One region of the Pantoea sp. X-Soil-YNGN-844 genome, then DNA from elsewhere that is predicted to be linked to it. Evidence: predicted binding sites of a transcription regulator. Region 1 holds the regulator's gene; each other region holds the start of a gene.
What was found. The regulator PurR, encoded in region 1, represses purine synthesis genes. The targets are predictions, from matches to a motif close to CANGCAAACGTTTGCNTG.

Region 1 (5,905 bases):
GAACAGTGGCTTGAAAGCCACTGATTTTTAAAAAACGTGTTTGTAGACGACTGGTCTACTAATCAGGAGCTATTATGGCGAGTACCCAGCTGTTTCGTCCGCTGAAAGTCGGCGCAATTACCGTCCCAAACCGCGTATTTATGGCACCGCTGACCCGTCTGCGCAGCATTGAGCCAGGCGACATCCCTACCCCAATGATGGCGGAGTATTACCGTCAGCGCGCCAGCGCCGGTCTGATTATCACCGAAGCAACCCAGATCTCTTTCCAGGCAAAAGGCTATGCCGGTGCCCCAGGCTTACATACGCAGCCACAGATTGCCGCGTGGAAAGTGATTAACGAAGGTGTCCATCAGGCGGGCGGTCATACCGCCGTGCAGTTATGGCACACCGGTCGTATCTCGCATAACAGCGTGCAGCCGGAAGGCAAAGCACCGGTAGCGCCATCCGCCATTGCCGCGGGTACGCGTACGTCACTGCGTGCTGAAGATGGCAGCGTCTATCGCGAAGACACCTCTGTACCGCGCGAACTGACGGTGCCGGAGATCCAGCAGATTGTGGCCGATTTTGGTCAGGCTGCGGCGAACGCACGTGAAGCAGACTTCGACCTGCTTGAGCTGCACTCCGCGCACGGCTACCTGATTCACCAGTTCCTGGCGCCGGGTTCAAACCAGCGTACCGACGAATATGGTGGCAGCATCGAAAAACGCGGTCGCTTTGCGCTGGAAGTGGTCGATGCGGTGATCGCCAACTGGTCAGCCGATCGCATTGGTATCCGCGTCTCGCCTATCGGCAGCTTCCAGAATCTGGACAACGGTCCGGATGAAGAAGAAGCGGCGCTGTGGTACATCGGTGAGCTGGCAAAACGCAACATCGCCTATCTGCACCTCTCTGAACCAGACTGGGCCGGCGGCAAGCCTTACACCGACGCCTTCCGCCAGAAAGTGCGCGATCTCTTCCCGGGCGCCATCATTGGTGCCGGTGCTTACACCGTTGAGAAAGCGGATGATCTGATTGGTCGCGGTCTGATCGATGCGGTTGCGTTTGGTCGTGATTACATTGCTAACCCGGATCTGGTTGAGCGTCTCCAGCAGGATGCCCCACTTAACCCACAGCGCCCGGAAAGCTTCTACGGCGGCGGCGCGGAAGGTTATATCGACTACCCGACACTGTAATCTGTTTGGGCTGCCGTCCGGGACGATGACGGCAGCCATTATTCAATGGCGATTTTCGTCGCTATACTTAGCGCCTGGGTCATCCGGCGATGGCGTTTTATTTAAAAGAGGATGTTATGCGTTTACTTCATACCATGCTGCGCGTTGGCGATCTGCAACGTTCAATCGATTTCTACACCCGTGTGCTGGGCATGCGCGTGCTGCGTCAGAGCGAAAACACCGAATATAAATATACCCTGGCGTTCGTAGGCTACACCGACGAAAGCGAAGGTGCGGTGATCGAGCTGACCTACAACTGGGGCGTTGATAAATATGACCTCGGCGATGCTTATGGTCACATCGCGCTAGGCGTCGATGACGCAGCAGCAGCCTGCGAACGTATCCGCAAAGATGGCGGCAACGTGACCCGTGAAGCAGGCCCGGTTAAAGGCGGCTCCACCATTATTGCCTTTGTTGAAGATCCCGATGGCTACAAAATCGAGCTGATCGAAAACAAAGATGCCGGTAACGGCCTGGGCAACTAAACCTGCCTCCCAGCCCGCCTGACCCGGTGGGCTGAATCCCCTTCTCTGCGCTTCATCTGCTGCACCCGGCCCCGTTTTTTGCCATAATACGCGCTGCCCTTTTTCTGCAACGAGATCCTGATGTCTGAATCGAATTCCCCTAATGCACTCAATCAACGTTTCCGTGGCTTCTATCCGGTGGTGATCGACGTTGAAACCGCTGGTTTCAACGCGCAAACCGATGCGTTACTGGAGATTGCCGCTATCACGCTGAAAATGGATGAAGAGGGATGGATTCAGATTGACCAGACGCTGCATTTCAACGTCGAACCCTTTGTCGGATCGCTGCTGCATCCGGAAGCGCTGGCCTTTACCGGTATCGATCCGAGTAATCCGCTGCGCGGTGCGGTGAGTGAATATGAGGCGCTGCACGCCATTTTCAAAATGGTGCGCAAAGGCATTAAAGACAGCGGCTGCAATCGCGCCATTATGGTGGCGCACAATGCCACGTTTGATCTGAACTTTATGTCAGCGGCAGCAGAACGTGCCAGCCTGAAGCGCAATCCGTTTCACCCGTTTGCCACCTTTGATACCGCAGCGCTGAGCGGACTGGTGCTGGGTCAGACGGTGCTGGCGAAAGCCTGTATTGCGGCGGGAATGGAGTTTGACAGTACCCAGGCGCATTCAGCGCTCTATGACACTCAGCAGACAGCGACACTGTTCTGCGAACTGGTGAACCGCTGGAAACGGTTAGGTGGCTGGCCTCTGCCCTTCGCCGGGGGTGACGCAGACGCCACGACATCCGCATAAGGGATGCCACAATGAAAGAGGCCGACATGATGTCGGCCTTTTTTTATTCTGCTTCTTTAAATTTTTCTGCGGTCTCTTTGATCAGCGACTGCAGTTCACCACGCTGTAACATCTCGACGATGATGTCGCATCCACCGACCAGCTCACCATCCACCCACAGCTGTGGGAAGGTCGGCCAGTTAGCGTATTTCGGCAGCTCAGCACGAATGTCCGGATTCTGCAGAATATCCACGTAAGCAAAACGCTCACCGCAGGCTGACAGCGCCTGCACCGCCTGTGCAGAGAAACCGCAGCTTGGCAGTTTCGGGGAACCTTTCATGTACAGCAGGATCGGGTTTTCTGCGATCTGGCGCTGAATTTTTTCTACAGTACTCATAATTGCCTTCCTTAATTCGTTACTTCGTGTTTGTTTATTGTAGCGACTTCGCAGCGTGACTGAAAATGAGATTTTGCTCGCTGCCCGATTAAATGACCATCATTGTTAAGTCCCGCTCGCAGGACATTTAACTTCAGGTATTAACAGCTGGTAACAGTTTAATAATTCGTAATAATTCCGTTGGTATAACATGCTGAAAATGTTCATTTTCAGTGCAATCACGTGGGCTGCAAAGATTAACATTAAAAGGCATTACAGTTTTTAAGCGAACTGGACTAGAATGGCCTGGGCACTGATCCTGGATCAGATTAATCTCAACTTTGTCGCGGTGCGTAGTGGCCCTGACAACTTAACTAATTAATGGACTATGCGTTTAATCATTACGCTTTTTATGCTGGCCTTTGCGCAACTGTTTTTCAACATCGCCGCTGCGTCGCCTCACGCGCCGGTGAACGTCAGTACGCATAAAGCAGAGAAAAAGAGTGCGCGCGACGATGAACGCCGCAAGCGTCGCCCGGTAAAAACGGTGACAAAAAAAACTCGTCTCAGCCCTGATCAAAAACTTAAAACGAAAAAACAGAAAAAAGTCGAACTCACTGCTAAACAGACGCCTGCTAAGAAGACCTCGCTCAAAACCGCCCGTATCAGCAAAAGCAAAGAAAAAAACAAAGAGAAGAAACGCTATGGGCATCAGCGCCAGCTGAAAACCGCTGAGGTCACCACCCGCGAGCCAGGCACGATTAAAATGAGCAAATCCCACCGCCAGCGCTATCAGAAGGCGCGTGAGACCGCAATGACCAAGCTGATGGGGCAGTTGGGTAAACCCTATCAGTGGGGCGGCACTTCTCCACATACAGGTTTCGATTGCAGCGGTCTGGTCTGGTATGCCTATAAAGACCTGGTGAAGTTTAAGATCCCGCGTACCGCTAATGAAATGTATCACCTGCGAGACGCCGCGCCGATCAAGCGTGAGTCGCTGGAGAAAGGCGATCTGGTCTTCTTCCGTATTAATGGCCGCGGCACGGCAGACCACGTCGGCGTTTACCTGGGCGATGGCAAGTTTATTCAGTCGCCGCGTACCGGCAAAGATATTCAGATCAGTGCATTAGGGGAAGATTACTGGCAGCGCCACTATATTGGTGCCCGTCGGGTGATGACGCCGAAAACCATTCGCTGAGCAGCAGTATAGTCCGAAAGAAGCCGGGATAATCCCGGCTTTTTTATTAGTGCAGAATGGCAGTAAAACTAAAGGCCACAATCATCAGCAGACAGCCGATAGTGGTCATCAAAGCCAGTTTCAAATCGGTACTCATTGCTTGCTCCTTAGTCACACACTTTGCAGGGATATGGCATTTTCCCACAGGGTCCGGTAAAAATCTCGTTTTATCCGTTCAGCCTTGTTAGAATCCCGCCTTTGTTGCGCAACGCGCGCATCCCTGATTCCGTTTGCGCATCTTTTCAGGCGTTTTTTCTCCGCCAGTCGCCTGTTTACCGGCCAGAAAAGCCGCATTTTTGCGGAAAAAACCCTGAGCAGACGCAAACGTTTAACATTACGCTTATCATAGAGTTAGGTAAGCACTGGAGTCCGATTTTCATGGCAACAATTAAAGATGTGGCGAAACGCGCTGGCGTCTCAACGACCACCGTTTCGCACGTCATCAATAAAACACGCTTTGTCGCTGAAGAGACACGCGAGGCGGTCTGGCAGGCAATTAAGGAACTGCACTACTCGCCAAGTGCGGTGGCGCGCAGCCTGAAAGTAAACCACACCAAAACGTTGGGCCTGCTTGCCACCTCCAGCGAAGCGCCCTATTTCGCTGAAATTATTGAAGCGGTTGAAAACCACTGTTTTGATAAAGGCTATACGCTGATTCTGGGTAATGCGCATAACGACCTGCAAAAACAGCGCGCCTACCTCAGCATGATGGCGCAGAAGCGCGTCGATGGCCTGCTGGTGATGTGCTCTGAGTATCCGGACGATCTGCTGCAGATGCTGGAAGAGAACCGCAATATCCCGATGGTGGTGATGGACTGGGGTGAATCGCGCGCCGACTTTACCGATACGGTTCTCGATAACGCCTTCCAGGGCGGCTATCTGGCGGGACGTTATCTGATTGAACGCGGACACCGTGATATTGGTGCTATCCCCGGTCAGATGGAGCGTAACACCGGCGGCGGACGCCATGCCGGTTTCCTGAAGGCACTGGAAGAAGCGGGTATTCAGCCGCGTGCCGAGTGGATTGTACAGGGTGACTTTGAGCCGGAATCGGGCTATCAGGCGATGCAGCAGATCCTGTCGCAGAAGCAGCGTCCGACGGCGGTGTTCTGTGGCGGTGACATCATGGCGATGGGCGCGATTTGCGCCGCCGACGAGATGGGTTTGCGCGTCCCACAGGATATTTCGGTGATCGGCTATGACAATGTGCGCAACGCCCGTTATTTCGCACCGGCCCTGACCACAGTGCATCAGCCTAAAGCCCAGTTGGGTGAGAAAGCGCTGGAAATGCTTCTGGACCGCATTACCAGTAAGCGCGAAGTGTCACAAACGATTGAGGTCCATCCCACGCTGATTGAGCGCCGTTCCGTGGCCGATGGCCCGTTCCGCGACTATCGCCGTTAATGCTCGCTTAACCACTCCTGATTAAGAGTTTGCGCATCACCCAGATAGCTGAGCAACCAGCCTGTCGCCGGTGATGCGCGATCCTCAGCCCAGCTGACGCAACAGGGGCTATCCGGAAATGCCACCGGCAGCGTCAGTTCGACCAGCTCGCCGCTGTCGAGCAGTGGTCTGGCCAGATGACCCGGCACCATCGCCACACATAAGCCTGCCTGCACGCATTCCAGTCCGGTTTGCCACTCCGGCACCACCAGCCTGCGCTGGTTATCCAGCGTCCATGTCATACGACGCGGCAGTGCGCGTGATGTATCTTCCAGCACCAGTGACGGCCAGCTACGCAGCGTATCATCATCGATCTGGCTCGCCTGCGTCAGAGGATGCTCGGGCGCGACCACGCAACGCCAGTTGAGCATACCCATATCGCGAA
Region 2 (5,905 bases), 760 kb from region 1:
GAGCAATGATCTGGCGCTGGTTCTGGCGCGAGTGGCGCTCGCCCTCGCTGCTGATTGTCTGGCTGGCCCTGACGCTGGCGGTGGCCTGCGTGCTGGCGCTGGGGTCGATCAGCGATCGCATGGAAAAAGGGCTGAATCAGCAGAGCCGTGACTTTATGGCCGGTGACCGCACGCTGCGCAGCACCGATGCTGCGCCCGAAGCCTGGCTGGAAAAGGCGCGGGAAACCGGCCTGACGGTCAGTTCTCAGCTGACCTTTATGACCATGACCTTTGCGGATCAGTCACCGCAGCTCGCCTCCGTCAAAGCGGTAGATGACCGCTACCCGATGTTTGGCACGCTGCAGACGCAGCCGCCGGGACTGCGGCCGCAGGCAGGCACTGCGCTGGCAGCCCCGCGCCTGATGGCGCTACTGAATCTGAAAGTGGGCGACATGCTGGAAGTGGGGGATACCCAGCTGCGCATCAGCGGTGAGGTGATTCAGGAGCCGGATGGCGGCTTTAACCCGTTTGAGATGGCCCCGCGCCTGCTGATCAATCTGGCGGATGCCGCCAGAACCGGTGCGATTCAGCCTGGCAGTCGCATTACCTGGCGCTATAAATTTTCCGGCAATTCTGAGCAGCTGGCCCGCTATGACCGCTGGATTCAACCGCAGCTGAAGGCGGATCAGCGCTGGATCAGCGTAGATAACTCGGAAGATGCGCTGGGCCGTTCGATGCAGCGCGCGCAGCAATTCCTGCTGCTCTCGGCCTTACTGACGCTGATGCTGGCGATTGCGGCTGTGGCGGTTGCCATGAGTCATTATTGCCGCAGCCGCTACGATCTTGTGGCGGTGCTGAAAACCCTGGGCGCGACGCAAGGCGCGCTGCAGCGTTTGATCATCGGTCAGTGGCTGGCGGTACTGCTGCTGGCGGCGATTGCGGGAGGCGTGGTGGGGCAGGGCGTGGAAGCGATCCTGATGGCGATGCTGAAACCCGTATTGCCCGCCAGCTTACCGGCGGCCAGCGTCTGGCCGTGGATCTGGGCAGTGGGATCGCTGTTTGTGATTTCGCTTCTGGTGGGGCTGCGTCCCTATCGTCTGCTGCTGGCAACCCAGCCGCTGCGCGTACTGCGGCGCGATGCAGTGGCAAATCTCTGGCCGCTGAAATTTTATATTCCAGTAATGATCGCGGTGGTCGTCACGCTGTTAGCACTGCTGGTCGGTGGCAGTAAAATGCTCTGGGCGCTGCTGGCGGGTGTGGTGGTGCTGGCAGCATTACTGGCGTTACTCGGCTGGGGAACCCTGTTGCTGCTGCGTCGGCTGGTGGTGCGTAATCTGGCGGTGCGACTGGCGATCAACCGGCTGCTGCGCCAGCCCGGCATGACGCTGAGCCAGCTCGCGGCCTTTTCCCTGTCGTTTATGCTGCTGGCGCTGTTGCTGGTGATGCGTGGCGATCTGCTGGATCGCTGGCAGCAGCAGTTACCGGCAGACAGCCCGAATTTCTTCCTGCTCAACATGACGGCGGATCAGGTGCCGCAGGTGCGCGATTTCCTGCAAACGCACCAGATCAAGCCCGAAACCTTTTATCCGATTGCGCGGGTGCGGCTTAGCGAACTCAACGGCAAACCGGCCGATCCGAAACTGGATAATGCCCTTAACCGCGAGCTTAACCTGACGGCGCTGGCCGATCGCCCGGATCACAATCCGCTGGTGGCAGGCAACTGGCCGCCAAAAGCGGGTGAAGTGTCGATGGAAGTGGAGCTGGCGGATCGGCTGGGGCTGAAGCTCGGCGATACCCTGACGTTCGACGGTGATACGCAGACGTTCAGCGCCCGTATCACCAGCCTGCGTAAAGTGGACTGGGAAAGCCTGAAGCCGAACTTCTTCTTTATCTTCCCGCCGGGTGCGCTCGACAGTCAGCCGCAGACCTGGCTCACCAGCTTCCGCATGGAGGCGAATCCAGCTCTGCTGGCGCAGCTGAACCGCGCCTTTCCGACGCTGAGTCTGCTGGATATCGGCAGCATTATGCGGCAGATCGGTCAGGTACTGACGCAGGTCAGCCAGGCGCTGGAGATCATGGTGGTGCTGGTCACCGCCTGCGGTGTGCTGCTGCTGCTGGCGCAGATTCAGGTCGGGATGCGCCAGCGCCGGCAGGAGTTGGTGGTCTATCGCACGCTGGGTGCCGGTAAACGCCTGCTGCGCACCACGCTGTGGTGCGAGTTTGCGCTGCTCGGCGTGGTTTCAGGTGTGGCGGCGGCCATAGGCGCGGAGGCGGCGCTGTGGGGATTACAGACGAAGATTTTCGACTTCCCCTGGCAGCCGGACTGGACACTGTGGCTGGCGTTGCCGTTGTGTGGCGCGCTGCTGCTGTCGCTGTGCGGCGGCTGGCTGGGGATCCGGTTACTGAAAGGGAAGGCGCTGTTCAGAAAGTTTGATGCAGCGTAAAGCAGGGCTGTAATCAGGCGGCACCAGGCCGCCTTTCACCTTTATCCAGGCCTCACCCGGAACCCGCAGGCGGGTTCCGGGAAACTACAGCTTTTCAACGGCCCAGGCGATGCCGCTGACGTAATCTTCTGGCAACGCCGGCACCAGCGCATTTAGCGCTGCGCTAAGCCGCTCTGCATCGCTGTCGGTCAGATTGAGGTGGCCCACTTTACGACCCGGACGCACTTCTTTGTCATACCAGTGCAGATGCACCAGCGGCTGTTGCAGCCAGCTGAGATTCACGGCAGTGCCGATCAGATTGACCATCACCGACGGCGCAAACACCACCGGCTGCGGTAAGGCCAGGCCCAGAATGGCGCGCAGATGCAGCTCAAACTGGCTGATAGACGCGCCGTTCTGCGTCCAGTGACCACTGTTGTGCACACGCGGTGCCAGCTCATTGATCAGCAACCCGGCAGGCGTAACGAAGCACTCCATCGCCATCACGCCCACGTAATTCAGCGCCTGCATGATCGCGCTCAGCATCGCTTCGGCCTGCTGTTGCTGTGCCTGATCCGCCTGCGGCAGTGCCACGCTGGTACGCAGAATGCCGTCCTGATGCAGGTTATGCGTCAGTGGATAGAACACCACCGAGCCATCGTGACCGCGCGCGCCGACCAGTGACACTTCACCGGAAAAGTTAATGCCCTGCTCAACGATGCATTCGCCGTAGCATGCCTCCGGTAGCTGGTCAGTTTCATCAGCACGCAGACGCCACTGACCCCGCCCGTCGTAACCACCGGTGCGGCTTTTCACAATCGCCAGCTCGCCCAGTGAATCAAACACCGCTGGCCATTCGCTCTTGTCCGCCAGCAACTGCCACGGCGCGGTCGCCAGTCCCAGCTGATCCAGTAGCTGTTTCTGCGTCAGGCGATCGGCCAGACGTGGGAAAATGTCACGGTTAACAAAAGCCGGATGACTCGCCAGCTCACGCGTCAGCGCCGTTTCCGGCCAGCGTTCAATTTCGGCGGTGATCACGCTGTCAGCGATCGGCAGGGCGGCAGGATCGGCGTCCAGGCCTACCGGATAGACCGCGATGCCCAGCGGTTCACCCGCCTGACGCAGCATACGACCTAACTGGCCGTTGCCCAGTACGCAGACCGGCTTCATGCATCCACCCGCGGATCGGGATGGTTCAGCACCTCATCAGTCTGAGTCTGACGCCAGGTATTCAGGCGGGATGCCAGCGCACTGTCATGCAGCGCCAGAATCTGCGCGGCCAGCAGGGCGGCATTAGCCGCACCCGCTTTGCCAATCGCCAGCGTACCGACCGGAATACCGCGCGGCATCTGCACAATCGAATAGAGGCTATCGACGCCGCTCAGGGCCGCACTCTGCACCGGCACACCCAGCACCGGCACCAGGGTTTTTGCTGCCAGCATTCCCGGCAGATGCGCCGCGCCACCTGCGCCAGCAATAATCACCTGCAAACCGTTATCCGCTGCCGTTTCGGCGAAGCTGAACAGTTTATCCGGGGTGCGGTGCGCAGAGACCACTTCAACATGAAAAGGGACGTCCAGACTGGTGAGGATTTCAGCGGCGAACTGCATGGTGGCCCAGTCACTTCTGGAACCCATAACAATGGCGATGCGGGCCGGGGCGTTGGATGACATGCGGTCAACTCCTGTGAATAAACAAACAGACCTGGCCGGGCGGACAGGTTTTGAAGGGCACCGAGAATAGCATGACAACGACGCAAGGAAAACGGTTGCGTCGGCCAGATGTCGTGGATTTAACCGGCGATCAGAAGTCGAAATGGATAAGCTGAATGCCGCTGGCGTCGAGCTGAATCATCGAGCCACGGCTGTGCCAGGCACCCAGCACCGCGCGTTGCGCTGTTCCACCCTTTAAGCTCAGCGTATGAATTGCCGGGCGATGGGTGTGGCCGTGGATCAGCAACGGCACCTGCTGGCGCAGCATGGCGGCGGCCACGGCATCCTGATTCACATCCATGATAGTCTGAGATTTGTGCTGGTTGGCCTGTTTGCTGTCGGCGCGCATCCGGGCGGCGATGCGTTTACGTATCCACAACGGCAGCGCCAGGAACAGTCGCTGAATCCAGGGATTATGAACTTTGGCACGAAAGCGCAGATAACCCGCATCGTCCGTGCAGAGCGTATCGCCGTGCATGATCAGCAGTCGATGGCCGTAGAGCGTCAGTACCTGTTCTTCCGGCAGCAGCGTCATGCCGCTGGCGCGCGCAAAGCGTCGGCCAATCAGGAAGTCGCGGTTGCCACGAATAAAATAGACGGGAACCGGCAGGGCGCGCAGGGCGCGGGCAATCTGCTGATGCAGCGGATTGGGATCGTCGTCGCCAATCCAGGCTTCAAACAGATCGCCGAGAATATAGAGCGCGTCGCAGTGGGGCGCTTCGCGCTGTAAAAAATGCAGAAAACCGGCGGTAATCGCCGGTTCTTCCTGACACAGATGGAGATCTGCGATAAACAGCGTGCGGGACATTACTCGCTGACGGTCACTTTCTGGATAACGACGTCATCTTTTGGCACATCCTGGTGCATGCCGCTGCGGCCGGTAGAAACGGCTTTGATCTTCTCGACCACGTCCATGCCTTCAACCACTTCTGCGAATACGCAGTAGCCCCAGCCCTGAACGCTTTCGTCACGGAAGTTCAGGAAGTCATTGTCAGCCACGTTGATGAAAAACTGTGCGGTCGCAGAGTGCGGTGCAGAGGTACGTGCCATTGCCAGCGTACCTTTGGTGTTTTTCAGGCCGTTGTTCGCTTCGTTCTGGATTTCATCTTTGGTAGCTTTCTGCTTCATGCCCGGCTCGAAGCCGCCGCCCTGAATCATAAAGCCGTTGATAACACGGTGGAAAATGGTGTTGTCGTAAAAACCTTCACGGCAGTAATCCAGGAAGTTCTGTACGGTTGCCGGCGCTTTATCATCGAAAGTTTTGATTACGATATCGCCATGGTTCGTCTGGAAAGTTACCATTTTTGTTGTCCTGTAAAGGTTGTGATCAGTTGCCGGGATCGCGCTGTTAACTGGCGTACCCCTTTTAGTCGACCGTTCTTATATCATAATTTCCAATGACGCGTCAGCAGCACGGCGCAGTTGGCTTGCTTTGCGTCGCGCGAGCGATAAAAATACGGCACAATGTCTGGATACTTAAAAAAGCCAACCACACGCGAAAACGGAACCGTTCAATGCTTAAGATTTATAACACCCTGAGTCGACAGAAAGAGGAATTCAAACCCATTCATGCCGGTAAAATCGGGATGTATGTTTGCGGCATCACGGTGTATGACCTCTGTCACATTGGTCATGGGCGGACGTTCGTGGCGTTTGACGTGGTGGCGCGCTATCTGCGTTACCTCGGTTATCAGCTTAACTATGTACGTAACATCACTGACATTGATGACAAAATCATCAAACGCGCCAATGAAAACGGTGAGAGCATCGAAACGCTGACCAACCGTATGA
Region 3 (5,905 bases), 1.8 Mb from region 1:
CCAGCACATCAGGATAGTGATCGGCACTTTCGAGCGTGATTTCGCTTTCACCCATAAAGCGGTGACCACGGATAATCCGGTCTGAGGCGATGCCCAGAATGGTGCCAGGGATCAGCTCATCGCCCAGCAGCATCGTCACGGTGTGCACCGGACGAACGAACTGTACATCGCTGTCGCCCCAGCGCATCAGTTTTGGCACTGGCAGCTTGCTGAGTGCAGTCGCAATCATCGCTGGCAGCAGCGCCTGGGCTGCTTCGCCTTTCACCTGGGCACGATAAACCAGCCATTCGCCTTTATCGGTGGCGAGGCGTTCCGCCTGATCGACCGTAATGCCGTTACCCCGCGCCCAGCCTTCAGCGGCTTTGGTGGCGTTGCCGTCTGCGTCAAATGCCGCAGCGACCGCCGGACCGCGCTTCTCCACTTCCCGATCGGGTTGTGAGGCGCTCAGATTGGCAACTTTCAGCGCCAGACGACGCGGTGCAGCAAACCAGCTGACTTCGCCGTGGCTCAGGTTGGCAGCATCCAGTTCAGCGGTGACCTGCGCGGCAAAGGCTTCTGCCAGGCTGCGCAGGGCTTTTGGTGGCAGCTCTTCGGTGCCGATCTCCACCAGGAAGGTTTGTTCAGTCATGGCTGCCTCTTACTTTTTGTTATTGCACATCGGGAAGCCCATTGCCTCGCGAGAGGCGTAGTAAGCTTCAGCCACGGCTTTGGTCAGGGTGCGAATGCGCAGGATATAGCGCTGACGCTCCGTTACCGAGATCGCTTTGCGGGCATCCAGCAGGTTAAAGCTGTGCGCCGCTTTCAGAATGCGTTCGTAGGCGGGCAGTGGCAGCGGTTTTTCCAGCGCCAGCAGATGCTGAGCCTCTTTCTCGTACTGCTCGAAGCAGGTAAAGAGGAAGTCGACGTCGGCGTATTCGAAGTTATAGGTGGATTGCTCCACTTCGTTCTGATGGAACACGTCGCCGTAGGTGGTTTTGCCCAGCGGACCGTCGCTCCAGACCAGATCGTAAACGCTGTCGACGCCCTGGATATACATCGCCAGACGCTCCAGGCCGTAGGTGATCTCACCGGTCACCGGCTTACACTCCAGGCCGCCAACCTGCTGGAAGTAGGTGAACTGCGTCACTTCCATGCCGTTGAGCCACACTTCCCAGCCGAGTCCCCAGGCACCCAGCGTCGGGTTTTCCCAGTTATCTTCCACAAAGCGAATGTCATGCACCGTCGGATCCATACCCAGCTCTTTCAGCGAACCGAGATAGAGCTCCTGAATGTTGTCCGGTGACGGTTTGATGATGACCTGAAACTGGTAATAGTGCTGCAGACGGTTCGGGTTTTCACCGTAGCGGCCATCGGTAGGACGGCGGGATGGCTGCACATAAGCGGCGGCGATCGGCTCCGGGCCGAGTGCGCGCAGGCAGGTCATCGGGTGTGAAGTGCCAGCGCCCACTTCCATGTCCAGCGGTTGGACAATGGTGCAGCCCTGACGCGCCCAGTAATCCTGCAAGGTCAGGATCAGCCCCTGAAAGGTTTTGGTATCAAACTTTTGCATGTTGAGTGTGCACGCGCTTCGGTTAGATTAAAAAAAGAGGCCGACAGTATACCCTTTGACCGCGCGATGTGCAGCCGTAAATCCCGGACGGTTCCGGCGCGTTTTCACGGTAATTTCGGGGGCCGGCATACAGATGGCTCCGAATCCTGCTGGCAGCAGTTGTTGCTCTGGTCGCATTTGACTACCCTTTTGCGCACGGAGCTATGCGCAAGAGGACGCCATGCCGCAAAAGATTTACTGGATCGACAATTTACGCGCGGTTGCCTGCCTGATGGTGATCGTGATTCACACTACTACCTGGTACATCACTGGCCCAATGGCGGTAACGGGTACTACCTGGGATGTGGCGAATTTGCTGAACTCCGCATCACGCGTCTGTGTTCCGCTGTTCTTTATGATCTCCGGCTATCTGTTCTTCGGCGAACGCAGCGCCCAGCCGCGCCATATGCTCCGGCTGGTGCTCTGTCTTCTGTTTTACAGCGCGGTCTCGCTGGCCTACATCACCTGGCTGACGCCCATCAGCGAAGGACGGTCGATCCTGAAGATGCTGCAGAAGCCGGTGTTTTATCACCTCTGGTTCTTCTTTGCGCTGATTGGCATCTATCTGATGTCGCCACTGATTCAGGTGAAAACCGTGCAGGCGCGCTATGTGGCGCTGCTGGTGCTGGTGCTGGCGGTGCTCGCTAACCCCAATACGGCCAGCCAGTCGCTGGGCCCGTTCCATTTTCTGCCGGTGAATCTCTATGTCAGCGGCGACAGCATCTACTACCTGCTCTATGCGCTGCTGGGACGGGCTATCGGCAGCATGGAGACCAGCCGCCGCAGGCTGACGCCGCTGGCGGCCGGGCTGTTTATCGCCTGCGTAATTGGCATTACGTTAGGGACGAAAAAGGCGCTGATCGTCAACGGCGCGTTTAACGATACCTGGTATCTCTACTGCGGACCACTGGTGTTTATCGCGGCCATTAGCCTGCTGATTGTGTTTAAAAACAGCCTGAATCAGCGCACGCTGCCCGGTTTTACGGTGATTGCACGCTATTCACTGCCAATCTACGGTTTTCACGCGCTGTTCATTCACTATCTGCGTACGCATCACTACGATGATATGTCGCGTCCGTGGCTCGACCTGCCCTGGGTGTTCGGGCTGACGCTGGGCGGCAGTCTGCTGCTGGGGATGGCGCTGAAAAAGGTCGATACCCGTCACTTCGTCAGTTGATCGGCTTCGCGCTGGCGGGCGCGTCGTAGCTGACGCGCCGATGAAAACCCCGCCGCCAGCGCCGCTTTTTCGGCCGATTCACCCTGCTGCTGACGCTGGCGCGCCACGCCAACCCGCAGCTGCTCATGGTATTCCCGCACGCTGATCCCCAGATGCTGACGAAACAGCCGCGCCAGATGGCGGCTGCTGACGTGGGTGCGCCCTGCCAGCTCGGTCAGCGTCCAGCCGTGTTCAGGATGGGCAATCATCAGATCCTGTGCCCGATGAATGGCCGGATGCATATGATTGCGGTAACGCAGCCAGGGTGAAAGCTGCGGATCGTCCCCGGCGCGGCGGAACCAGACCACCATTTCCCGCGCCACCGCCAGCGCGGTAGGCGTATCGCAGAGCTGATTCACCAGATGCAGCGCCAGATCGATGCCCGCCGTGATGCCCGCGCTGGTCCAGATATTCTCATGCCCGACAAACACCCGATTCTCCTGCACCCGTGCGCGCGGGGCGGCTGCTTTCAGGCGGGCGATCACATCATGATGGGTGGTGCAAAGCACGTCATCCAGCATGCCTGCCTGCGCCGCCAGTAGTGCCCCCGAGCAGACGCAGACCAGCATAAAGGTCTGCGCGCGCAACGCGGCGTGCTGGCGCATCAGCCAGTCGCGTGCTTCTGCGGCTTGCTGTGTGGAATAACAGATCTGCGAGTCAAAGACGCCCGGCACCACCAGCAGGCTCCCGGCGGGCAACTGTTCCGGTAAAGGTTCGATGCCGCCAATGGTCATGCCGGTGGAGCAGACCACCTCCGGCTGCGGGCCGATGTAGCGCAGCGTAAAGCGATCGCCCGCCAGCTTCAGCGTCTCGGCCGGGCCGGTCAGATCCAGCGCCATCACGCCAGGCAGAGTTAAAAACCAGACGGTATGCGTCATGCTGGCTCGCTACACCAGATCCCAGCCGCGGGCGCGCCACAACGCAGGCAGCTGCGCCATGTCGTCGAAGCGCGTCACCAGCGGATGGTCCAGTTCAGGGTTGTGCGGGTCAGCGCAGTAGTAGTAAACCGGAATGCCGGCGGCGATACCGGCGCGGGCACCCGCTTCGGAGTCATCCACCAGAATGCAGCGCTCAATCGGCACCTGCATCTGTTCCGCCGCGTGATACATCAGCTCCGGATCGGGCTTCCAGTGCAGAATGTCATAGCCGCTATAAAGGTGCTCCTCAAACAGCGGCAGCATGCCGGTTAAGCCCAGCGAGTGCTGCATCTTTTTTACCGTCCCGTTTGAGACCACGCACATCGGCACTTTGATCTGCTCAACCAGCGCTTTTGCGCCTGAGATCGGCTGCAGTTGCTGATCGAACAGTCGCGCGACTTCTGCGCGATAGGCGGTTTCCACCTCTTCCATCGGCAGCGTCACCTGATGCGCGTCGCCCACGTCACGAATGATGTCGTAGAGTTTGACGCCCTTATACTTTTCAAACATCTGCTGCAGCGACAGCTCGAGACCATAACGGGCAAAGGTGTTGACGTAGGCCTGGGTGCAGAGCAACTCACTGTCCACCAGCGTGCCATCGCAATCAAAAAAGACGCATTCAACTGACATCAGACTCTATCCTTCGATTCAGGGGTGTGCTCCACACTCTACCGCACTCAGCGCAGATTGCGAGACTGGCAATCGGTTGCGAAAAATCATTGTATTGCCCCGGTAAAATCGCCAGGATACGCGCCGATGATTTTTTCTTCTGGATGGATGGCATGAGCAAGCAAGGCGTTTTGCAGCGCATCTTCAGGCTGCAGGAACATGGCACCACGGTGCGCACCGAAGTGATCGCGGGTATCACCACCTTTCTGACGATGGTCTATATCGTCTTCGTCAACCCGCAGATCCTCGGCGTCGCCGGCATGGATACCCAGGCGGTGTTTGTGACCACCTGTCTGATTGCCGCCTTCGGCAGCATTCTGATGGGGCTGTTTGCCAATCTGCCGGTGGCGCTGGCCCCCGCCATGGGCCTGAACGCCTTCTTCGCCTTTGTGGTGGTCGGGGCGATGGGCTATTCATGGCAGGTCGGTATGGGCGCGATCTTCTGGGGTGCGGTCGGTCTGCTGATCCTGACGCTGCTGCGGGTTCGCTACTGGATGATTGCCAATATCCCGCTGAGCCTGCGCGTTGGCATTACCGCCGGTATCGGCCTGTTTATCGCCATGATGGGGCTGAAGAACGCCGGTATTATCGTGCCAAATCCCGATACCCTGGTGGCGGTGGGCAACCTGACCTCGCACAGCGTGCTGCTGGGTGCGCTGGGCTTCTTTATTATCGCTATTCTGGCATCACGTAATATCCACGCGGCGGTGCTGATCTCAATGGTGATCACCACCGGTATTGGCTGGATGCTGGGCGACGTGAAGTTTGTCGGTCTGTTTTCAGCGCCGCCGTCGATTACGTCGGTGGTGGGTCAGGTCGATATCAAAGGTGCGTTTAACATTGGCATGGCGGGCGTCATCTTCTCCTTTATGCTGGTCAATCTGTTCGACTCGTCCGGCACGCTGATCGGCGTCACCGATAAAGCGGGACTGACCGATGAAACCGGCACCTTCCCGCGGATGCAGCAGGCGCTTTATGTCGACAGCATCAGTTCGGTAAGTGGCGCGCTGGCGGGCACCTCATCGGTGACCGCCTATATCGAGAGCACCTCAGGCGTGGCGATTGGTGGCCGTACCGGCCTGATGGCTGTGGTGACCGGCCTGCTGTTCCTGCTGGTGACCTTCCTGTCACCACTGGCCGCGATGGTGCCCTCCTACGCTGCCGCGGGCGCACTGATTTATGTGGGCGTATTGATGACGGCCAGCCTGTCGCGCGTGCGCTGGGACGATCTGACCGAAGCGGTTCCGGCGTTTGTGACCGCCGCCATGATGCCGTTCAGCTTTTCCATCACCGAAGGGATTGCGCTGGGATTCATTGCTTACTGTGTCATGAAGCTGGGCACCGGCCGCTGGCGTGAGATCAGCCCCTGCGTGGTGATTGTTGCGCTACTGTTTGTGCTGAAGATTGTCTTTATCGACGCGCATTAAGCGCAGTCAGAGCCGCAACCCACCGGTTGCGGCTTTTTACATTTCAGGATGCAGATTGCGCTCGCTGGGCAGACTGGTCAGCCGCAGG
Region 4 (5,905 bases), 1.9 Mb from region 1:
GTTTGCCATCCATCAGCGTGACAGTCTGCGCCGACTGACTGGCACTGACGCCGTTGTCGTTCGCCGCTTCATCTTTCTTCTGGTCACAGGCCGCCAGGCCAAGTACCAGTAAACCCATTCCTACATATTTCACCAGGTTGCGCATCAGAATCCCTTTTTTAAGTTTCCAGTCAGGCATTAATACAACAGGAATCAGGTTGCAAACGCAACCTGATGATTGTCAGAAGATCTTAGCGGGTAATGACGGAAATTATATAAGTTCTTAGCCGAAATTGACCTGGCGAGCGGTCTGGCGTTCCGCCAGACGCTTGAGCGCCGCGTTGAGCAGCACGCCGTAGGCGGGCAGGAAGAAGACCATGCAGATAAGTACTTTGAAGCTGTAATCCACCAGGGCGATCTCAACCCAGTGCTGTGCCATAAAGGCATCGGGGCTTTTATAGAAGGCGATAAAGAAGAAGGCCAGCGTATCGCTGATATTCCCCAGGAACATCGCGCAGCCCGGTGCTATCCACCACTGTGGCAGTCGACGCAGACGGTTAAACACATGCACGTCGAGGATCTGACCCAGCGCGTAAGCCATAAAGCTGGCGCAGGCGATACGGGCAACAAACAGGTTCATCACTTCCAGCGCCTGCCAGCCCTGCCATTCACCCTGATAGAACAGCGCCGAAACACCGTAAGAGATAAACAGCGCCGGGATCATCACGGCCAGAATAATGCGTCGGGCCAGCGGTGCGCCAAAAATACGCACGGTGAGGTCGGTCGCCAGGAAGATAAACGGAAAGCTGAACGCACCCCAGGTAGTGTGGAAGCCAAAGACGGAGATCGGCAATTGAACCAGGTAGTTACTGGAGGTGATCACCAGCAGGTGAAACAGCGATAACCAGAAAAGCGCATGCATGCGCTGACGTGAAGAAAATGCGAGCATATTCAACCTTTTTAATGTTGGGGTGAGGGAACCCATTGCGGGACGCCGTTCGGGCAGCGCCTGGCAGTTTTATGAGCAAAAAGCGGCGGCATCTTACCGCGTTGTGCTTTTTATGCAATGGTTAATTTTAACGCAATCGTTATCGCCTTGCTTCACCGCCAGCACGCGCTAGAATGAGCGCCCCTTACCTGAACCGAGTTGATTATGAGCGATGCTTTTTCCTCTGCAGACCATCAGCTGGATGCCCGTGGCCTGCGTTGCCCGGAGCCGGTGATGATGGTGCGCAAAACCGTACGCAGCCTGCAGGATGGCGAGACGTTACTGATCATCGCCGATGATCCGGCGACGACCCGCGATATTCCCGGCTTCTGCCGCTTCATGGAACATGGCCTGCTGGCACAGCAGACCGACACGCTGCCCTATCAGTTTCTGATCCGCAAAGGTATGGCGGGTTAACAGCAGCCGTTCAGGCCGCCGTTAACCCTACTCTTCAGACAGAGCCTTTTACTCAGTCGTGGCGACGCAGTAACCTCAGCGCGTTGGCGGTGACCAGCGCGGTGGCACCCGAATCCGCCAGCACCGCCAGCCAGAGTCCGGTCAGACCCAGCAGGGTGGTGACCAGGAAAATCGCCTTCAGCCCCAGCGCAATACCGACATTCTGGCGGATGATGCGCCGTGTCCGGCGTGCCAGCGCAATCATCGGAGCCAGATTGCCGAGCTGATTACGCGTCAGGGCAGCATCGGCCGCTTCCAGCGCCACATCGGTGCCGCTGCCCATCGCAATGCCCAGCGTTGCCGCTTTCATTGCTGGGGCGTCGTTAATACCATCCCCGACCATCGCCAACGGCTGCTGCTGACTCAGTTCACGGATCGCCGCTACCTTATCGGCAGGCAGAAGGCTGGCGCGATAATCAATATCCAGCTGGCGGGCAATGGTCGCCGCAGCGCGTGGGTTATCGCCGGTCAGCATCAGGCTCTCAATACCCAGCTTTTTCAGCGCCTTTAACGCCTCAACGGCGTCGTCGCGCAGCTGATCGCGCAGGGCCAGCGCACCCAGCGCTTCGCCATCGCGCATCAGCACCACCAGGGTTTCACCTTCGGCTTCCTGTTGCGCTATCTGCGCATTTTGCTGCGGCGTCAGACCGGGTGCATGGCCGGGCGTCAGCAGCCGAATCTGCTGGTCAGCGACTTTCGCGCTGATGCCGCGTCCCGCCTGCACCTGCTGATCCTGTGCGTCAGGAATCACCAGATCACGCACCTGCGCGGCCGCCACGATAGCGCTGGCCAGCGGATGGGTGGCACCCTGTTCCGCAGCGGCGCTCAGCGCCAGCATCTCTGACTCGCTGGCCGTGCCAAAGCGCAGGATCTGCGTCAGCTGTGGCTTGCCCAGCGTCAGCGTGCCGGTTTTATCAAACGCCATTCTGCGCACCGAGCTCAGCCGCTCCAGCGCCGCACCGCCTTTAATCAGTGCGCCCTGTCGCGCCGCCGCAGCCAGCCCGGAGGTAATGGCGGCTGGCACAGAGATCACCAGTGCACAGGGGCAGCCAATCAACAACAGTGTCAGCCCTTTGTAGATCCACGGCTGCCAGTCACCTGCGAAGAGCAGTGGCGGCACCACCATCACCAGCAGCGACAGCAGCATGACCAGCGGCGTGTAGATGCGGCTGAACTGATCGATAAAGCGTTCAACCGGCGCACGGTGCGTTTCCGCTTCCTCAATCAGCTGCAGGATACGGTCAATCGCGCTTTCACCTGGCTTCGACACCACTTCCAGCGTCACCAGCCGATCCACGCTGGTGGCCCCGGCAAGGATCTTTTCGCCGCTGGCGTGGGTGACCGGCAGCGATTCCCCGGTCAGCGCGCTCTCATCAAAACTGGCGAGCGGGCTGATTAAACGGCCGTCGACCGGCAGGCGACTGCCCGCCGCGACTTCAATCACATCGCCGGGTTGCAGCGCCGCCAGCGGTACTTCAAGACGTTTGCCCTGTTCAAGGCGAATCGCCGATTCAGGCCGCAACGCCATCAGGCTGGTGACGCCGCTGCGCGCCCTGGAGGCGGCATAGCTTTCCAGCTGTTCGCCCAGCTGAAACAGCACCAGCACCATCGCGGCTTCAGCGTGCGCGCCAATAATTAGCGCGCCTGCCGACGCCAGCGTCATTAATGTCTCAATGGTAAAAGGCGATCCGCTGCGCAGACGCTGCCAGGCGCCGCGCGCCACCGGGACCAGGCCGACCAGGGTGGTCAGCACGAACAGCCGATCGCCCCAGACGGGCGCGAACTGGCTGAGAACGCTGCTGGCGAGCACCAGCAGTGCCAGCAAAATCAGCATGCGGTTCTGCTGCCAGCGCGAGCTTGCGGACGGCGTCTCCGAGGGTGTAACAAGCTGGAAACCGGCTTTTTTTACCGCCTGTTCAACGGCGCTTTGTACATCGTTGTCAGCGTTAACCACCAGCTTCTCGCTGCTGAACAGCACGCGGGCGTCGGTTACGCCGCTTATCTGGCGCACGGCGGTTTCAATAGTGCGGGCGCAGCCCGGACAGTCCATGCCGCTGACCTGCCAGCTAAAGGGCCAGGCGCCTCGCCGGTCGCTTTCCTCAGTGGAGTCGGCCTCATTGCCAGGGCTGCTATTGCAGTCACAGCAGCAGCCTGCCGTATCCGCCGTCACGGGCGTAGCAGCATGAATAGAAAGAGAGAGTGGACGGGCCTGACGAACCTGGCACAGCGGTTTTGCTGCGGCGTGGCTGGCACGCGGTTTGCCGCAGCCACAGGCGTGATGTTGATGCATATGACCTCCGGAGTGTAAGAGTTGCGGGATGAGCAACGTTGCCCATCCCTTATCCTACACTCTGGAGTGAACTCCAGAGTCAAGACTAATTTCTCAGACGACCCACAGCGAACGCACGATCATAAAGTGACCGGCAAAGTAGCAGGCGGCCACAATCGCACTGTCAGCACTGAAGCGACGACGATAGTGCGAGATAAACCAGACCGCGTTGGCCAGCAGCAGCAGACCGGCACCGACCATGATCGAGAAGCTGTAATCGGTCGGGCGGAAGAAGTACTGCTCGGTCGCTATCCAGGTCATCACTACCGTCATGCCAATAAAGGTGCAGACAGGCCAGCGCAGATCCTCCAGTCGGCTCCAGATGATGCCAATCAGGGCGGCACCGATGATGAGCAGCGTCAGCGGAATCGGCCAGAAGAAGGTCATGGTCATGCTGGCGGCGAAGCAGAGCGTATAGAGCAGGTGTGACAGGAAAAATGCCCCGACGGCATAGAGCATCTGCTGACGCGGCAGTAGCGTTAACGCATCACCGACCAGTGTCGCAACCAGACCGGCCAGAATCAGATAGTCCGTGGTTTGCAGCACCGGAGCCTGCCAGGCGAGCCCGACCAGCAGCAGCAGGGTGACGGGCTTAAACAGCCAGCGCTGCCATTGTGGGCCGCGATAGGTGGCATCGACATAGAGCCAGCCGGAGAAAAGTACAGCGAGGAAAGACCAGAGCATTGTTTCTCCCTTTTTTACTCAAAATGGTGAAAGATCCCAAAATATCACTTCCAGTTTAGGTTAAGCCTCTGAGATGTGACAATCAGGCAACTCTGGTTGTATGCTTTGCCGCCTGATTTAACAGGCATGAGAGCGCTATGAGCAAACCACCGTTAATCTTTATCATCGTTCTGGCGATTATTGCCGTGCTGGCGAGTCGTCAGTTTATTAAGCAACGGCGTGAGGCTGCGGTGAATGATGCCTCCCCCACGCGTGCTCTGCAGGCTGAAGTCAAAACTAAGCGTGAATTCCCTTCACCCAATCGTCGTTCACGGCAGCGTGAAGTCATCGCCGGGGAAGAGATGCGGTATGAGGTGCTGTTTCATCCGCTGAACGGTGACAGCGACATCAAAGTGCAGCTTAAAGAGGGGGAGTATCACCAGCTGGATAAAGGCGCGAGAGGTGAGCTGAAGATGCAGGGCACGCGCTTTATCAGCTTCACGCCCGTGCAGTAAGGCGGGCATTGCGCCCGCCCGACACTACTTTTTGCGTGGGAAGTTTTTCTTCTGCCAGGCGACCAGTTCAAACACGCCAAACAGAAACACTTTCGCCTGAGTGACGCGGTCAATCGGCGGTGCATCTTTGGTCTGCGTCGTGCGCAGTAATACCAGTTGCAGACCATGCATCAGGATCATGAAGATCAGTGCAACGTTGATAAAATAAGTCAGTGGCTTCGGGTAGGGATGGACCAGATTAGCCAGTAAAAATCCCCACACGCATAGCATCAACAGACGCCCCAAATTAAGTAACATCCTGCGTCTCCTGTTGACGTTGATACAAACGATAAGCCACTTGTCCGGCTATTTTCTCGCGATAAAGATCCCACTCTGGCGGCACCGGTGGTGCGCCATTTTCCACTTCACTTTCGACGTAAATCAGCGCCTGATCGGCCAGCCAGTTATTCTGCTCCAGCAGCTGTAGCGTCTGCTCCAGCAATCCCTGACGAAACGGGGGATCGATAAACACCACGTCAAAGGGTGTACCCGCCTGTGCCAGCCAGTTTAGCGCATTGGTCTGAACCACGGTGCCATTCGTGGCGCGCAGCGTCTGCAGATTTTTTGTTAACTGCTGTGCCACCGGACGCTCCAGTTCCAGCAGCGTCGCCGATCCCGCGTAACGCGACAGCGCTTCCAGGCCTAATGCGCCGCTACCGGCAAAGCAATCAAGGCAGCGCGCCTCTGGCAACACCGGGGCCAGCCAGTTAAACAGCGTCTCGCGAACCCGATCGGTGGTCGGGCGCAGCCCGGCACTGTCCGGCACCGGCAATTTGCGTCCGCGCCACTGACCGCCAATGATGCGAATCTGCCCGGCACCGCCTGTACTGCGGGGGTTTTTATTCATCTTGCTCACAACTCGTCATAATTTGTTGCGTAGTTTAACGGGCGAATCGGTGAGAAGAAACGTTAAAAAAGGGTGCTGTGGTGAGCTGG

Region 2: a site for PurR is predicted at 4,160-4,177, ahead of purE (5-(carboxyamino)imidazole ribonucleotide mutase). Genes of this name have one in related genera too.
Region 3: a site for PurR is predicted at 4,417-4,434, ahead of AC6I8C_RS00325 (NCS2 family permease). Genes of this name have one in related genera too.
Region 4: a site for PurR is predicted at 1,058-1,075, ahead of tusA (sulfurtransferase TusA). Genes of this name have one in related genera too.

Annotation. Positions count from the first base shown of each region.
Region 1 covers NZ_AP036007.1:1,824,092-1,829,996, reverse strand. Annotated here, with positions in the region: gene AC6I8C_RS08505 (TetR/AcrR family transcriptional regulator) at 1-24, shown strand, start outside; gene AC6I8C_RS08500 (alkene reductase) at 75-1,172, shown strand; gene gloA (lactoylglutathione lyase) at 1,289-1,696, shown strand; gene rnt (ribonuclease T) at 1,817-2,485, shown strand; gene AC6I8C_RS08485 (Grx4 family monothiol glutaredoxin) at 2,529-2,864, opposite strand; gene AC6I8C_RS08480 (C40 family peptidase) at 3,229-4,038, shown strand; gene cydH (cytochrome bd-I oxidase subunit CydH) at 4,085-4,174, opposite strand; gene purR (HTH-type transcriptional repressor PurR) at 4,456-5,481, shown strand; gene punR (DNA-binding transcriptional activator PunR) at 5,478-5,905, opposite strand, start outside.
Region 2 covers NZ_AP036007.1:1,059,238-1,065,142, forward strand. Annotated here, with positions in the region: gene ybbA (putative ABC transporter ATP-binding protein YbbA) at 1-9, shown strand, start outside; gene ybbP (putative ABC transporter permease subunit YbbP) at 6-2,423, shown strand; gene purK (5-(carboxyamino)imidazole ribonucleotide synthase) at 2,508-3,572, opposite strand; gene purE (5-(carboxyamino)imidazole ribonucleotide mutase) at 3,569-4,075, opposite strand; gene lpxH (UDP-2,3-diacylglucosamine diphosphatase) at 4,206-4,922, opposite strand; gene ppiB (peptidylprolyl isomerase B) at 4,922-5,416, opposite strand; gene cysS (cysteine--tRNA ligase) at 5,629-5,905, shown strand, end outside.
Region 3 covers NZ_AP036007.1:68,840-74,744, reverse strand. Annotated here, with positions in the region: gene glyS (glycine--tRNA ligase subunit beta) at 1-628, opposite strand, end outside; gene glyQ (glycine--tRNA ligase subunit alpha) at 638-1,549, opposite strand; gene AC6I8C_RS00340 (acyltransferase) at 1,770-2,765, shown strand; gene AC6I8C_RS00335 (GlxA family transcriptional regulator) at 2,750-3,682, opposite strand; gene yieH (6-phosphogluconate phosphatase) at 3,692-4,351, opposite strand; gene AC6I8C_RS00325 (NCS2 family permease) at 4,504-5,817, shown strand; gene AC6I8C_RS00320 (4'-phosphopantetheinyl transferase family protein) at 5,854-5,905, opposite strand, start outside.
Region 4 covers NZ_AP036007.1:3,755,028-3,760,932, reverse strand. Annotated here, with positions in the region: gene AC6I8C_RS17550 (DcrB family lipoprotein) at 1-145, opposite strand, end outside; gene AC6I8C_RS17545 (7-cyano-7-deazaguanine/7-aminomethyl-7-deazaguanine transporter) at 263-928, opposite strand; gene tusA (sulfurtransferase TusA) at 1,133-1,384, shown strand; gene AC6I8C_RS17535 (zinc/cadmium/mercury/lead-transporting ATPase) at 1,437-3,713, opposite strand; gene AC6I8C_RS17530 (lysoplasmalogenase) at 3,807-4,436, opposite strand; gene AC6I8C_RS17525 (DUF2500 domain-containing protein) at 4,574-4,930, shown strand; gene AC6I8C_RS17520 (DUF1145 family protein) at 4,955-5,227, opposite strand; gene rsmD (16S rRNA (guanine(966)-N(2))-methyltransferase) at 5,217-5,816, opposite strand.